2 regions of the Dyadobacter sp. NIV53 genome follow, and region 1 is predicted to be linked to the other one. Evidence: riboswitches for the same ligand, from Rfam matches in the RefSeq annotation. Region 1 holds a riboswitch; the other holds the start of a gene.
The links. Region 1 has a riboswitch for S-adenosylmethionine ahead of KZC02_RS25585 (peroxiredoxin). Riboswitches for the same ligand answer to the same signal wherever they lie in the genome.

Region 1 (8,267 bases):
AAATCCGGCCCCTTTTGGCCCATGAAATTTATGTGCAGAACCAACCAGAAAATCAATATTTATTTCTTTTAAATTAAAAGGAAGTTTACCAATTGTTTGTGTGGTATCTGTATGAAAAATAGCATTGTATTGCTTCGCAAGTACACCGATTGCAGCGATATCGGTTATATTCCCAATTTCATTATTACCGTGCATCAGGCTGATCAGTGTTTGCGGATTGGCTTTTAAAAGATTTTCCAAATGCTTCAGGTCTACATTCCCAAAGTCATCCAGTTTCACAAAACTAATCTCAATATCACCGGCTTTTTCATAAACAGCCAAGGTCTGTAAAACTGCTTTATGCTCTATTTTACTAGTGATAACATGACTGATTTCGTAAGCATTGATTGCTCCTGACAAAGCAAGATTATTAGCTTCCGTCGCTCCCGACACAAAGAAAATTTCATTCGTATCGGCACCAAGCAAACCGGCAATAGTCTGCCTAGATGAAGCAATGGCCTCTTTCACTTTACGGCCTGCCCAATGACTTGATGAAGGATTACCATAATTAGATGTCAGATAAGGCAATATGGCTTTTACTACCTCGGGATCAACTGCTGTCGTAGCAGCGTTATCACAATATATTTCCATTCTTAAAATTTCAATTATCTGGTTATTAGCTATCTATGTTGTCGATCAATAATTGATCATGGCAATGGTTCTGCTATTAATTTTGCAAGATCATTATTCCATTTTTTTACATAGTCCTGATAAAACTGCCCGGTTCCCTTTCCTGAAAAACCAGTATGTATTTCCTTCACTTTCCCATCACGGCCTACAATAATCGTAGTCGGGTAAGCCATAAATTTGTCGATTGCGGGTAATTTTTCTGCAACAATATCTCCTCCTACTTTTCCTGCAAAAAGCATATCATACTGGATATCAAAACGGTTTTTCAGTTTTGTCAAAGTACCTTTTGCGAATTGTAAATCGTCTTTTGCTTCAAAAGCCAGGGCAATTGCTTCTACACCTTTTGCTTTATTTTCCTTATACCAGGGTGCCAGAAACTGAATCTGATCAATACAATTTGGGCACCAACTTCCCATCAATTCAATTATAACGACCTTGCCTTTGTATTTTTCATCACTCAACGAAACCAATTTTCCATTTACATCAGGAAAAGTAAAGTCCAGTTTATCGTATCCCGGTTTCAGGAAAGTCAATGCATAAGCATCAGGCAAAGCAGCTTTATCATCTTTTGTACCTTCAAAAAGGATAGGTTCGGCACCTGCACCAATGGCACCGGTTATTGTTTTATCATCCGTGATCTTACCTTTTACGTAAGCTACACCCGATCCGGTAAAGCCAGAAAGTTCAAATTCATTGCCTTGTACATTTCCTTCCAATTCCCTGCTATCTCCTGAAACACTTAGAATAATCCCATTCAGCTTATTTCCTTTTTGTTCAAAAACAGCCACACGATCGGGTAATGGTTTACCAGTTGTTGGGGAATTTGCTTTGATTTTAATTACCCACTTTCCAGACAAATTAGTTGTAGGAGCAACTTCCTTCCCGGGTTCTGTAAACCGATAAGATTGTCCCGGCTGTGCGGTAAAAGAAACCGGGGTTGATTTATTTCCGGCGATCAGGCTTTTCTGTACTCCGCTAATGCTCCCGTCACCTTGAATTTTAGCAAACCAGGCATATTCAAATGTATTTAGAGTAACCTGGATAGAATCCCGTGAAATATGTTTTACATTAAAATCATCTCTCCTGTCTCCATTCGTAGCCGTCAAAACCGGTGCTTGGCCAGCCCCGTTTGCGACTTCAAAATTAAAAGGGACAGCTCTTTGCCCAACCTGAAAAACACCTCTCCATTTGCCATTGGTCAATGGCTTATTTTGAGCCAGCAAAGTGGTAGACAATAAAACTGCACTGATTGTACCTACGAAAAATAAACTTTTAATTTTCATTACTTATAATTTTGCTTTTAGTAATAGAGTAATTTTTGAAAACCTAAACGATAAACTGATCTGTGATATAAATGATGTATCTCAGAAAGTTCATATCCTTCTGGTAATTGCATCATTAAATTCGGCACGCCTTCAACTCAATATTCCATTGGTTTTTTTAGATTTATCCTTAGAATTAGGTTGGGGCACCTTAATTGGTCATAGGTTGCCAGAAGATCATAGAGCCTAACCTCTCCCTTCATTCTCGATAAATCTACTAATTCGATAGACAAAGGTTAATTTTATTTTTCAGAAAAACTAAAACTCTCCCTGTTTTTTCAAAAATAATATTTGTCCGGGTAATAACTATTTGATAATTAAGGAGATTTAAATATCGTTTTATTAGATAGTTTACTTCACAACCAAATAATTCTAATTGTAAAATGAAAACAGAAACGGAGATTGTCAGCGAGCTTAAATCCAGATACAATGATTTAAGCAATTTTCAGGCTTTACACATTGCTTGTGAAATTAGGAGAAATAATATTTTAGAAGCAGCACTTATTGTTAAATCTGAGGAAGGCAAAAAAGCAATATTGGAAGCGATTGCTGCTGCACTGGGCTATGATCAAAATAAATGATTGGGTCTAAAGCAAAAAAATGAGCCGTAGCTCATTTTTAAGAATCAAATAGTGTGTTATTATTTACTGCTTGTTGGAATTACCCAAAATAAGCTAACCTGAATAACGCTGTTCTTGAAATCAGGATCAATGTCGTTTCCTTCAAAATCCCCAACCTTAGAAAGGCCTGCCATGTACCTTGCTCCGATTCCTAAGCCAATACTGGATTGATAGCCAATTCCTGCTCCGATTGAAAGATCAAGATTTTTTGCAAAATGGTCAATGGTTTGATCCGGAACATCTTCACCTGTCCTGAAGGAAGCCTGAGGACCTGCTTCAATGTAAAATCCGCCATTGGTTTTTAATCTGATCATTACCGGAACGGCTACATAAGAGGTTTTAAAGTTTGACTTTGTTCCGCTGTCGTTAATTTTCCCTCCCTGTGTTGAAAACAAGACTTCCGGTTGAATTGAGAAGTTTTTCCCGATTCCAAAGTTGAGTAATCCACCGAAGTGATATCCTACCAATGCATCTGATTCGATATCGCCACCTGTATAATTACTAATGTTAATACCAGCTTTTGGGCCGAACGAAAAGCCTTGTGAAAAAGCAGCAGTACTGAATACTGCAAACAACAATGCTAACGAGATTTTTTTCATGTCTTTATTATTAAGATTTGAATATGTGGATCAATAATGTGAGTATTAAAAAATTATACCAATTATGATTATGCTCAGAAAATCTCAATATGCCGATAAAAGAAAACAGGCTTAAAAACAAAGATAGGTTTGCTTATAAATTAAGAAAGGCTATCTTTGCACCCTGAATAACCACACAGAGAGGTGTCCGAGTGGTTGAAGGAGCTACCCTGGAAAGGTAGTATATGGGTAACTGTATCGAGAGTTCGAATCTCTTCCTCTCTGCATTTTATAACAAAAGCCCTGCAAATGATGGATTTGCAGGGCTTTTATTTTACATCCATTAAAATAATCGTTAATACTAATCTACAAAATGCCGGAGGCATGACTAATGGAAAAATTAAACGCTCATTTCCCCGCAAAGCGGCATTGCCAGCATTTCTTTACATTTTCCTTTATCAGTCTCTTTCCCAAATACATACATCATTTTGGTAATAGCGGCTTCGGCTGTGATATCTGAGCCGCTGATCACGCCCGCTTTTTTTAGAAATTTACTAGTCTGGTATTGCCCCTGATTTACGCGTCCGCCGTAACATTGCGAAACATTAAATATTACGATTTTATTATTTATTGCTTCACTGACCACATTCTGGAACCAGTTATCGGTCATAACATTTCCTGATCCATATGTTTCCAGGACAAGCCCTTTTAATCCTTCAATTTTCAAAACAGACCTTACTACACTTTGGTTAATACCCGGAAACATTTTAAGAAAAGCGACGTTTGTATCTAAATCTTTATGAACGCTAAATTTTTCATCAGTGCCGTGTAGCTTTAAAAAAGGAAAATTATAATCAATTCTGACGCCTGCGTTGGCAAGGTGTGGATAATTTTCTGAAATGAAAGCATTGAAATTTGAGCTTTCCTTTTTCTTTGCCCGGTTACCTCTTAATAGAACAGAATTGAAATAAATACAGACTTCGGTTACAATAGGTTTTCCATCCGGGTAAGTAGCAGCTGCCAGTTCCAGTGCGGTCATAAAATTCTCTCTCGCATCTGATCTTGCAACGCCAATTGGTAATTGTGCTCCGGTAAGTATAACTGGCTTGTTCAAATTTTCCAGTAAAAAACTTAATGCAGAGGCTGTATAAGCCATGGTATCCGTGCCATGAAGTATTACAAAACTATCGTAAGCGTCATAATTTTCTTCAATAATTCCTGCTAGTTCAACCCAGATTGCAGGACTCATATTAGAAGAATCTATTGGCTCATGCAGCGACAGAAAAGTAATTTCAAAAGTTAACCTGCTTATTTCAGGAATTTTCTCAAATATCTGGTCAAAGTTAAAAGGTACGAGTTGTTTGCCTTTGGTTTCATAAACCATCCCCAAAGTTCCGCCGGTATAAATTACTAAAACTGAACCTTGTGTTGGTGCCGGAGATATAGGGTTAATATGTATGGTGCTGTAAGACATGAGGATATCAAATATTGTCAGTCAAATCAAAATGATAGATTGTGTTACAAACTGAGCAAACTTAATGCAGTTTTGTCGGTTAGAGCAATTACTTCATTTTTTGAAATTTGTTTCAAATCGGCCACTCTTTGCGCTACCAGATCAATATAAGAAACTTCATTTCTTTTGCCGCGGTATGGTACAGGTGCTAAATAAGGACTGTCTGTTTCCAAAACTATATGTTCCAGACCGACATAGGGAATAACTTTATCCAGGCCGCCGTTTTTAAAAGTTACAACACCTCCTACTCCGATTTTAAAACCCAGCTCTATTACTTTTTCAGCTTCTTCCAAAGTTCCTGTAAAGCAATGAAATATACCAGTCAGTTTACTATCACCAAATTTTTCGATCAGTGAAACCGTCTCCCAAAATGCATCCCGGCAATGAATATCAATCCATAAATTATGTTTGCGGGCTAATCCGCATTGAAACAAAAATGCTTCTTCCTGTTGTACCTGAAAGGTCTTATCCCAAAATAAATCCATTCCAATTTCGCCAATTGCAATGAATTTATGTTTATTCAGCCATTCCTCCACGAGTTGTAATTCTTCTTCAAAACCTTCTTTTACATAAGTTGGATGCAAACCAATCATGGGTAAACAGCGGCCCGGATATGATTCTGCAAGCTGCATCATACCGGGTATTGTCGTGTGATCACAATTGGGCATCCATATCTGTGTAATTCCTGAATCCCATGCACGCTGTAACATATTGGTGCGGTCTTCATCATATTTTTCATCATATATATGCGCATGCGTTTCTATCATCCTTTCAAATTTTAAGCATTCAATAAAATTAATCCCCTTCCTACCTTTTCTCCTTTACACCTCTCTCATTAATATTCTCTCCCCTTCCACAAAGTTTTACCGGGGATCACATAAATTACAAGCATCAGCAAACAGATTGCCATCAGATGGAACCAAAATAAAAAGACAGTTTTCCATAAGTCTCTTTGTTGTAGAATAATAACTGCTAATATGATGATGCCTGTTATAAATAAATAATGGGAAACGATCATATTAATACTTCTTTCCATATCCCAAACAGACAGAACTGCCATTGCAGGAATAAAAAGTGCGCACGCAATTACGCATATCTGGAGTATGACCGGCGATGCCATAATGCCGTGCATCCATCTTCTTCTTTGTAAGATAAGCTCGCTGACCGTTAAAACCGGCTCTGAATCCGCTACAATTTTATTCGTGTAAGTTTGCACAAAACCATATTTTTTTCTGATGATGGCTATAAATAGTGCATAATCCTCGACTATGGAAAAACCTATTTGTTCGTAACCACCAACTGCATCATAAGCTTCTCTGGAAACTGCCATATTATTGCCTAACCCGGTCATAGGAATTTTAAACAAAGAAAAAAAACGCATGATTGTCAAAATAAACAACCATTCGAGAGAGAGAAAGTCAGACAGCAAATTGATTTTTTTCATTCGGGTCAGACCAACAACAACACCTGTATTTCCTTCAAAATGACTTAACATAGACGAAACCCATGTAACCGGAACGGTGATATCCGCATCGCAATACAGAAAATATTTACCTTGTGCTTTCTTTGAAAGCTGTGCTAATACGTTTGCTTTACCTTTTAAACCTGAAACATTTTCTGAAATCCTGAAATACACAAATTGTGGTTTATCAAGAATAAAACTCTGAATAATTTCAGCAGTTTGATCGTCAGAATCATCATCTCCAATAAGTATCTCAATCTTATTTATTGGAAAATCCAATTCGGATAGTGACTGGAGGCACTTTTTGATATTGTGTTCTTCATTACGAGCCGCTAATAATACGCTTACTTCAATCTGATTATCTGGAACGGACATGTAATAAAAAATGGTGAATCAAGTGAATTTGGAAAAAGCCTACAAAGACAACATATAGCTCAAATCATGGGAATCGCTTCAAAGCCGTAACCTTGTTTTGTAAAATGTTCAAGAAAAAGAGGAAGCGTGTAGGTCATGTTTTTCTTTGCTTTTAAGCTATCGTGAAATAAAATTATGGATCCGGGCTTTGTGTATTTTATACTCTTTTCGAGACAGGTTTCAGGTGTAATTTTAGGAGAGAAATCACCGCTCAGAACATCCCACATAATAATTTTTCTATCTGTAGAAAAAAATCTTGCCTGGCTTTTCTTCATTCTTCCATAAGGAGGACGAAATAAATTAGTTGATACATTCAACTGTTCATCACATCTGGCAATATTTTCCATATAAATTTCATCATCCGTTTTCCAGCCATTCAAATGATTGTATGTATGGTTTCCTATCGACTGTCCGCTTGTCAACAACATTTGAAAAATATCCGGATGTTTTCTTACATTATCACCTATACAAAAAAAAGTCGCCTTTGCTCCGAATTCTTCCAGTTTAGCCAATACATATTCAGTCACTTCCGGAATTGGCCCATCGTCAAAAGTCAGAAAAATTTTTTTTTCAACAGTTGGAATGTGCCAAACGTAACGTGGAAAAAAAGCCTTTAACCAAAAAGGGGAATAATGTAAAAACATCTGGAAAATTTAATTTGCGTCAGGCAATTTTGCTATGTTAATTCTGGGACAAAGATACAGACGATCATTTATATTAGTGTATCCTGCAAATTGTACAATTCGTGAAAACAAAAGAAGCGGCCAATTGACCGCTCCCTGAACTTTATACTGATATAAGCCAAATCTGATTTAACAGCACCACTATTATTTAAATTGGTGGATATCTACTATTCAGATTTTTCATTGTTAACTTAAAAACTAAAAACCCGCATTTACTTTTTAAACGATCAGGCGTGAGCAAAAACCGGATTAAAAGCTGATATTGATTTTGCTTCCAAAAATGATTCACCCATCAGGAATTCGTCAACAGAACGTGCAGCTTCACGGCCTTCGCTAATTGCCCATACGACCAAAGACTGTCCGCGGCGGCAATCACCGGCGGCAAACACTTTTTCATTGGTAGTGGATTGGTATCCATTTGCTTTAATATTTCCGCGGTCGTCAAATTCAACTCCAAGGTCATTTAACAAACCTTCCTGCTGCGGATGTAAGAACCCTGCTGCCAGAAGTGCCAGTTCACATGGAATTGTGCGTTCACTTCCCTGTACTTCTTTCATTTGCAAACGCCCGGATTCTGCATCTTTCTGCCAGTCCAGATCTACAATCTTGATTGCTTTCAAATTTCCGTTTTCATCGCCCAAAAATTCCTTGGTATTAATAGACCAATGTCTGTCACAACCTTCTTCATGAGAAGTGGATGTTCGCAACATCATTGGCCAGTTAGGCCATGGCGTACTGGAATCGCGTTCTTTTGGAGGAATTGGCATTAACTCAATTTGTGTTACTGATTTAGCGCCGTGACGTGAAGATGTTCCAACGCAGTCGGAACCAGTATCACCACCACCTATCACCAGCACATTTTTACCAGTTGCCAATAGTTGACCGTTTGTATATGACACACCACGCTGATCCACTTCGGGGTTAATTCCTGCCACACGTTTATTTTGCTGGCTAAGGAACTCCATTGCAAAATGAACGCCTTTAAGATGACGGCCTTCTATTTTCA
Region 2 (8,267 bases), 830 kb from region 1:
AGTTGCATAGACCATATCCGTAGCGCAGGTTGTATAAAACTGAATTTTACTACCCTAAATATGTTTTATAATGGAATCACACCACGACAGATCCTCATACATGAAAATATCACGCAAATTATATGGCCTTGTTGTCTGTGGAGGGGAAAGCAGGCGTATGAGAGCCGATAAGAGTTCGCTTATTTACTTTGAAAAGCAACAGCGTTATCATCTTTATGATATGCTTTATTCGGGTCAAAACAATTTATGCAGTAAAGCATTTATATCTTGTAAGCAGATACAACTAAAAACTGTTTCGAAGGAATATAATGTATTACAGGATCTTGCCAAGTTTGAAAATATTGGCCCCATGGCGGGACTATTAACAGCATTTACTTCTTATCCAGACCATGATTTTCTGGTGGTTGGCTGCGATTATCCGTTTGTAAATGAACAGGTTTTAAAAAACTTTTTAGAACAGATAAAAGGAGATTCTATTGCTGCTGCTTTTTATAATGAACATGGAAAATATGAACCATTATTAGCCTGGTATTCCAAAGAAGCAGGTTTAATTTTAAAAAAACAATTTGATACGAAAGAACATTCATTGCAGCATTTTCTGATTCAGAATAAGGCAGAAAAATATATTCCGGCAGATGATATAGTCATGACAAGTGTGGATACACCGGAGGAATTCATGGTTGCCAAAGAATTACTAAGCAGATAATGTAAAGCCGAAAACTGCCATTTTAAATATCAACGATCCAATTAAGAATGCATACTATTTCCATTGAAAGCAGAATAATCAGAAAGGTTACGCCGAACGAATTTTCTGAAAAAGAAGACCAGCTTGCTATTGAAGAACCGCTTGAAATACAAATTTCATTTTTAGCAGAAGGCAAAAGAATCCTGAAAAACGTATCGATCACAATGCGTACACCCGGCCATGATGACGAACTGGCAACGGGATTTTTGTTTACGGAAGGAATTATTCAGAATAAGGGCCAGGTAAAAGCAGCGAAATCCAGTGTTCCGGATGAAAACAACATCGTAGTTACTCTAACGGACACAGAAACTCCTGTTTTAAAATCTTTGGAAAGAAACTTTTATACCACTTCCAGCTGCGGTGTTTGCGGCAAGGCAAGCATTGATGCTATCAAAACAATTTCAATGTATTCTGAACCAGGAGATGAAATGACCATAACAAAAGCAGTACTTTTTGAACTTCCTGCCTCATTACAAAAGCAACAGAATATATTCAAAAGCACTGGTGGTTTACACGCATCAGCGTTATTTGATATGAAAGGAAATTTCATTGCATTAAGAGAAGATGTAGGTAGGCATAATGCATTGGATAAAGTGATTGGCTCGGCTTTTTATAACGATCAGTTACCATTAACCAGCATGATTTTATTATTAAGTGGCAGGGCAAGTTTTGAATTGATACAGAAAGCCAATATGGCTGGAATACGAATTGTTGCGGCAATTGGAGCACCATCCAGTCTGGCAGCACAACTTGCCGAGGAATGCAATATGACATTAATCGGGTTTTTAGGAAGCGAAAAATTTAATATATATTCTGGTTGGAACCGCGTTAAAGAATTATGAAAATACGTATCCATGGTAATTCGGTTAGAGTCAGGCTGTCTAAAACCGAAGTGGAATTATTAAGTGACCAAGGGCATTTAGAAGAATGTACTTCTTTTGGCAGCACGCATTTTTCGTATGCGTTAACACAAAGCATAGAAGTGAATGAATTGACAGCAACATTTGCTGATAATCAAATTACCATGCTGGTACCCGCCACATTTCTGGAAGACTGGGCGATCAATAACATTGTTGGTTTTGAGGCGAATATGCCAATCAATGATACGGAGTTTTTATATCTTTTACTGGAAAAAGATTTCAAATGCCTTGACAATACGACAGAAGATCAATCGGATAATTTCGAGAATCCTAATAAAACCTGCTGATTATGAGTACTGAACAAATACCTGTTCCAGGAGCAGAAAACCCGGAAACGTTAACCGGGCTAAAAAAGGGAGAAATTAAAAAGGTCGCTGCCGGAGTTCCTGCTGTGGTTTCCAGTTTTAAAAAAGTAGTGGAAGAAGCAGGTGTGAAACGTGGTATGAAAGCATTGTGGAGCCTGAACAAAAAAGGTGGTTTTGATTGTCCGAGTTGTGCCTGGCCGGATCCGGATGATGAGCGTTCAGGAGTTGCCGAGTATTGTGAAAACGGAGCACGGGCCGTCGCAGAAGAAGCCACACTTAAGAAATTGACGGCTGAATTTTTCTCAAAAAACCCGGTTAAAGCATTAGCAAAATTATCCGATTATGAAATTGGCAGTAAGGGAAGAATAGCCCGTCCCATGTTTTTGCCTGCCGGTGCAACGCATTATCAACCCATTTCCTGGAATTCTGCATTTGAAAAAATTGGTTTTGCATTAAACAGGCTGGCTTCTCCTGACGAAGCTGTTTTTTATACATCCGGTCGCACAAGTAATGAAGCCGCATTTTTATACCAGCTTTTTGTAAGAGAATTTGGCACCAATAATTTACCTGATTGCAGTAATATGTGCCATGAAAGCAGTGGTGTAGCCTTGGGTGAATCGTTGGGAATTGGCAAAGGTTCGGTTACACTGGAAGACTTTTACGAAGCCGAAGTGATTATTATTTTAGGCCAGAATCCGGGAACCAACCATCCCAGAATGCTTACTGCATTGCAAAAAGCAAAGGCCAAAGGAGCTACGATCATTGCAATTAATCCTTTACCGGAAACGGGGTTAATGGGTTTTAATAACCCGCAGACTGTAAAAGGAATTTTGCAAATTGATTCAGCACTTACCGATATTTTCCTTCAGGTAAAAATCAATGGTGATATGGCAGCATTACAAGCCATTGAAATTCTTTTGTTGAACGAAGAAGAACGCAATCCGGGAATGGTGCTGGATAATGATTTTATTAAAAATAATACAGCAGGTTTTGCAGGTTTTAAACAGCACATCAAAAATAAAAACGCAGAAAAACTGGCAGAAGCCAGCGGTGTTCCTTTTATACAAATACAGGAAGTTGCGAAATTATTAAGTAAAAAAAGTAAAATTATTGCGTGTTGGGCAATGGGAATTACCCAACACAAAAACGGCGTGGATACAATTAAAGAAATTGTAAATCTGCTGTTGCTTAAAGGAAGTATTGGAAAGCCTGGTGCAGGAACCTGCCCGGTTCGTGGCCATAGTAATGTGCAGGGCGACCGCACAATGGGAATTTTTGAAAAACCATCAGATAAATTTCTGGATTCTATTGAACGGAATTTTCATTTTACGCCACCCAAAAAACATGGTTTTGATGTCGTTGAGTCTATCAAAGCAATGCATGAAGGTAAAGCAAGTGTATTTTTTGCGATGGGTGGGAATTTTCTTTCCGCAACTCCGGATACAAACTTTACAGCCGAAGCATTACAAAATTGCAGCCTGACAGTACACGTTTCCACCAAATTAAACCGGAGCCATTTTGTACATGGTAAGGAAGCAATGATATTGCCCTGCCTTGGAAGAAGTGATAAGGATATGGCAAATGGTGAAGCTCAGTTCGTATCGTGCGAAAATTCCATGGGTGTAATCCAGTCATCAAAAGGAATTTTAGATCCGATTTCTGAACATCTGTTAAGCGAACCGGATATAGTAAGCCGGTTGGCAAAAGCTACACTAGGCAAAAAAAGCAAAATTGACTGGGATCAATACATAGGAAATTACGATGTGATCAGGGCAGATATCGAACGGACAATTCCGGGATTTGATGATTACAATGAACGCGTAAGAATTCCCGGCGGCTTTTATCTTCCCAATTGTAACCGTGAAGGAAATTTTGATACAAAATCCCGGAAAGCACATTTTAATATAGCAGATGTTCCGGAACTGAATTTACAGCACGACGAATTGATTATGATGACAATTCGGAGCCACGACCAGTTTAATACAACAATTTACGGATTAAATGACAGATATCGTGGCATTTACAATGAACGGCGGGTAATTTTGATGAACGAAACAGATATCAGCAGAAGAAAATTAAAAAATGGTGAAATCGTGGATTTATACAATTATCACGATGGTATCGAAAGAGCAGCGCACCAATTTGTTATAGTTGAATATCCGATTCCAAAAGGTTGTACAGCCACTTATTTCCCGGAAACCAATGTACTTGTACCATTAACAAGCGTTGCTGATAAAAGCAATACACCTACTTCAAAGCATGTTATTATAAAAGTTAAAAAACACATTGATTAAGAATGGTAACTATCATACTCAATTCAGATATTCAATTCTTAATGTAAAGCTAATATTGTGCTAAATAAAATGAAGTACTTTCGGGAATTGCAAAAAAGTACCTTTTTAAAAGTTTAATTTATTAAAAATGAAAAAAATATCCTGATTATCGCAGTTGGTTTACTCTGTATGATCACTTTTGAAAGTATGTCTCAAAATAAAAATAAAGTTATAGCGCATCGCGGTGCATGGAAAAATACGAGTGCAACTGAAAATTCTATTGCCGCATTAGAAAACGCAATTAAACTAAAATGTTACGGCAGCGAGTTTGATGTACACATGTCAGCTGATTCCGTTCTTTTCGTTCATCATGATCATGCTGTTAAAGGTACAGATATCGAAAAAACCAATTCAACAGAATTATTACAGATCAAACTGGAAAATGGAGAGAATCTTCCTACACTGGAAGCATACCTGAAAGCTGGTGCTAAACAAAAAAATACACGTTTGATCCTTGAAATAAAAACTTCTTCTATCAGCAAAGAACGTTCACTTGCACTGACCGAAAAATGTGTAGAAATGGTTAAAAAATTAAAAGTTGAAGGCATTACGGATTACATCGCGTTTGACTACGATGTGTGCCTGAAAGTGAAACAGCTTGCTCCAAATGCACATGTGGAATACCTGAATGGAGATAAAACGCCAGCTGAAATTAAGGCAGCAGGTTTAAGCGGTGTTGATTATCATTTTACAGTTTTCAAGAAAAATGAAAACTGGATCAAAGAAATGCATCAGCTGAATCTTTCTACCAATACCTGGACCGTAAATGATGAACCGGTAATGAAATGGTTTCTGGATCAAAATGTAGATTTCATCACTACAAACGAACCTGAGCTATTGCTGAAGATATCTAAATAGAAAGTTCCAATTTGTAGTTAAAACAAAAGAGCCGCAAAGAAATTATCTGCGACTCTTTTGTTTTAATCATCAACCGATTTTAGCAATCTGCAATTGGCCATTTGTTTGCTGCCAGGCTTTTATTACCTGATTTAACTGCTTATACTCTATCAAAAAGCCGTCGTGCCCATATAAAGAATCAATTTCCTGAAAAACTGCATCCGGAATATGCCTCGCCAGGAATTGCTGTTCAGATAATGGAAACAACAAATCAGATTTTATTCCCAATACCAGCGTTTTTGCTTTTACCATACCTAATGCGTGCACAATTCCGCCACGATTTCTGCCTACGTTGTGCGAATCCATAATTTTGGACAGTATCCAGTAGGAAAACGCATTAAAGCGTTTCACAAATTTATCTCCCTGATACTGCTGATAGGATGATGCCCGGAAATCATCGATCTGATCCGGATTGTCACGTGCCTGCGTAAAATTGTATGTATCATAATTACGGTAAGACAACAACGCAATGGATCTGGCTGCACGCAACCCCATTCCACCCGCTTCACTATTATTGTCATTATAAGTCGGATCAGCCTCAATCGCCATGCGCTGTGACTCATTGAACGCTACACCCCAGGGCGAATGCAATGCATTAGACGCAATCAATATCAGTTCTTCAAACAGATCAGGAACTTCCACCGCCCATTCCAGCGCTTGCTGGCCACCCAAAGATCCTCCAATACATATTTTTATTCTACGGATCTGTAATTCCTGGCGCAGGATTTCCATGGTTCCGACTACATCTTTTACAGTAATCAGCGGGAAATTCCTGTAAAATGGCTGCTGCGTTTTAGGATCAATGGAAAGTGGGCCGGTAGACCCATAAGCAGAACCAATTACATTGACACAAATAATGAAATATTTGGCCGGGTCGAAAAATTTTCCATCTCCTACCAGACCATCCCACCATTCAGCCGCATTGGAACTTCCTGTTAACGCATGACAGATCCATACAATATTATCATCTCCGTCGTTCCTGGTGCCATACGTAGTGTAAGACAATTCGAAACCCGGTAATTCACGACCTAATTCCAGGGAATAGGTATATGGATATTTATAAATTTTTTGTTCCGCTTGCATGAGTGCCAAAGCACAAAGTTTAAATTATAAAATATGATATAAGATGACCTGTTTCCGGAATGAGCCAGAAAAAGATACACGATCCTGCTTATTGAAAACTACTTTCCAGTTTCAGGTACGAGATTAAAGCCATCCGGCTTACGGAAATTTCTAACAGTAAGTTCATGCGAATTGATTTTATATCTCCTAATAACTTAGGTGGGAATTAGCACCTTTCTCCAAATTTGGTAGCAGGTTGCCAGAGGTTCTTTGAGCCCATTCTCTCGCCTCTTCTTTATAAATCAATCGCTGTTAAGTGAAGCAATTGACTTGATGCTGCAATATTAAGTCCGGATCGCTGAAAATGCAAATTACACTTGTTTTTAATTTGCTCCGAAACTGATTTATTTGTTGGCACTGAACTCGTTCCAGGCTTATTTATTTTTACTTTCCTCAACCTCAAAGTATTATTCCTGAAAACGAATTTTTAATCCATTTTCCACTACGTCCTTCCTCCTTATTCCCTTCTATATTCTTACATTTGTATAAAGCACTACAATAAATATGGCACAACAATACCGTTTTGATAAAGAAAAAGCATCCCGCCGTCCAGGGATAACACCTCTTAAAGATGCTATTGATCAGATGCTTGAAAAATACCGGTTACGAAACAGGTTTGATCAGTCGTATGTTGTAGCGCATTGGGACAAAATCATGGGTTCGGCTATCGGATCAAGGACCCAAAAAGTGTATATCAAAGACCGCGTACTTTTTCTTCAGATAGAATCCGCTCCTTTACGGAGTGAACTGGTTCGTGCCAAATTCAAAATCATTGAGCTTATCAACAGAGAAATGAAAAGTGATCTTGTTGAAGATGTTGTATTTATTTAACCTGTACTCAGGCTTCCAAAATTGTTGTCAATACCACGCGTTTTAACAATTTATGACCAAAATTAAAATTCCGTCATTTTTAAAAGCCGGTGATAAAATAGGAATTATTGCTCCTGCAAGTGCTATCAACTATACTGAAATGATTCCGGGAATTAACCGGTTAAAAAATGAATGGAAACTGGAAGTAGTTGAAGGTCAGACATTAAAAAGCTCATTCAATCAGTTTTCCGCCAGTGATGAAGATCGTTTGACAGACTTTCAGAAAATGTTAGATGATCCGTCAATAAAAGCAATTATGGCAGCCCGTGGCGGTTATGGCTGTTCCAGGATTGTTGATGATCTGGACTTTACAAATTTCATACAATCTCCAAAATGGATTATCGGTTTTAGTGATTTAACCGTTGTTCATTCTCAGTTGTTTAAGCTGGGAATTACATCTGTACATGCTCCTATGGTCAAATCCATGATGCTGCCAGGAGCAGAAGAAGCGGCGGATTCACTTCGAAAAGTTCTGTTTGGAGAACTTCCTTCATATTCCATAAATTCCCATTCTTTGAACAGGCCCGGCACAGCAACCGGTCAGCTGGTCGGTGGAAATCTTTGTCTTTTTGCTCATTTAATTGGATCAGTAACTGATATTGATACAAAGGGAAAAATACTTTTTATAGAAGATGTAAACGAATATCTGTACAACCTCGACAGGATGATGATACAGCTTAAACGCGCCGGGAAACTGGATCATCTGGCCGGTTTGATAGTTGGCCAGTTTACGGATATGAAGGATAATTCGCGGCCTGCGTTTGGCAAAAATGCTTATGAAATTATTCACGAACATGTATCAGAATATGATTATCCGCTAAGTTTCAACTTTCCCGTCGGCCATGTTTCTGACAACAGAGCCATGATAGTTGGAATGGAATCCAGGCTTGATGTTCAGAAGAACAGTGTAGATTTTCATTTTGTTTCTGATAAGATACCCGTTATAAATGCACTAAAAGATGGAATCGTTTAAAAATAAGGTAGTCTGGATTACCGGTGCATCCTCCGGGATTGGAGAAGCAATTGCTTTGGCTTTTGCAAAAGAAGGCGCAAAACTGGTGCTTACCTCGAGAAG

Region 2: it holds a riboswitch for S-adenosylmethionine, as region 1 does, so the genes downstream of both, metX (homoserine O-acetyltransferase) here and KZC02_RS25585 (peroxiredoxin) in region 1, are expected to answer to the same signal.

Annotation. Positions count from the first base shown of each region.
Region 1 is NZ_CP081299.1:6,198,158-6,206,424, reverse strand. Features, by position in the region: gene KZC02_RS25590 (cysteine desulfurase family protein) at 1-630, opposite strand, end outside; gene KZC02_RS25585 (peroxiredoxin) at 687-1,952, opposite strand; SAM riboswitch class I at 2,113-2,206, opposite strand; gene KZC02_RS25580 (hypothetical protein) at 2,375-2,572, shown strand; gene KZC02_RS25575 (porin family protein) at 2,632-3,210, opposite strand; tRNA gene KZC02_RS25570 (tRNA-Ser) at 3,388-3,474, shown strand; gene KZC02_RS25565 (asparaginase) at 3,590-4,663, opposite strand; gene KZC02_RS25560 (TatD family hydrolase) at 4,708-5,469, opposite strand; gene KZC02_RS25555 (glycosyltransferase) at 5,538-6,539, opposite strand; gene KZC02_RS25550 (polysaccharide deacetylase family protein) at 6,599-7,222, opposite strand; gene KZC02_RS25545 (glutamate synthase subunit beta) at 7,489-8,267, opposite strand, start outside.
Region 2 is NZ_CP081299.1:5,366,703-5,374,969, reverse strand. Features, by position in the region: gene KZC02_RS22245 (molybdenum cofactor guanylyltransferase) at 101-706, shown strand; gene fdhD (formate dehydrogenase accessory sulfurtransferase FdhD) at 754-1,587, shown strand; gene KZC02_RS22235 (DUF7009 family protein) at 1,584-1,952, shown strand; gene KZC02_RS22230 (FdhF/YdeP family oxidoreductase) at 1,955-4,264, shown strand; gene KZC02_RS22225 (glycerophosphodiester phosphodiesterase family protein) at 4,451-5,161, shown strand; gene metX (homoserine O-acetyltransferase) at 5,231-6,283, opposite strand; SAM riboswitch class I at 6,458-6,566, opposite strand; gene KZC02_RS22215 (DUF721 domain-containing protein) at 6,827-7,153, shown strand; gene KZC02_RS22210 (LD-carboxypeptidase) at 7,206-8,165, shown strand; gene KZC02_RS22205 (SDR family oxidoreductase) at 8,152-8,267, shown strand, end outside.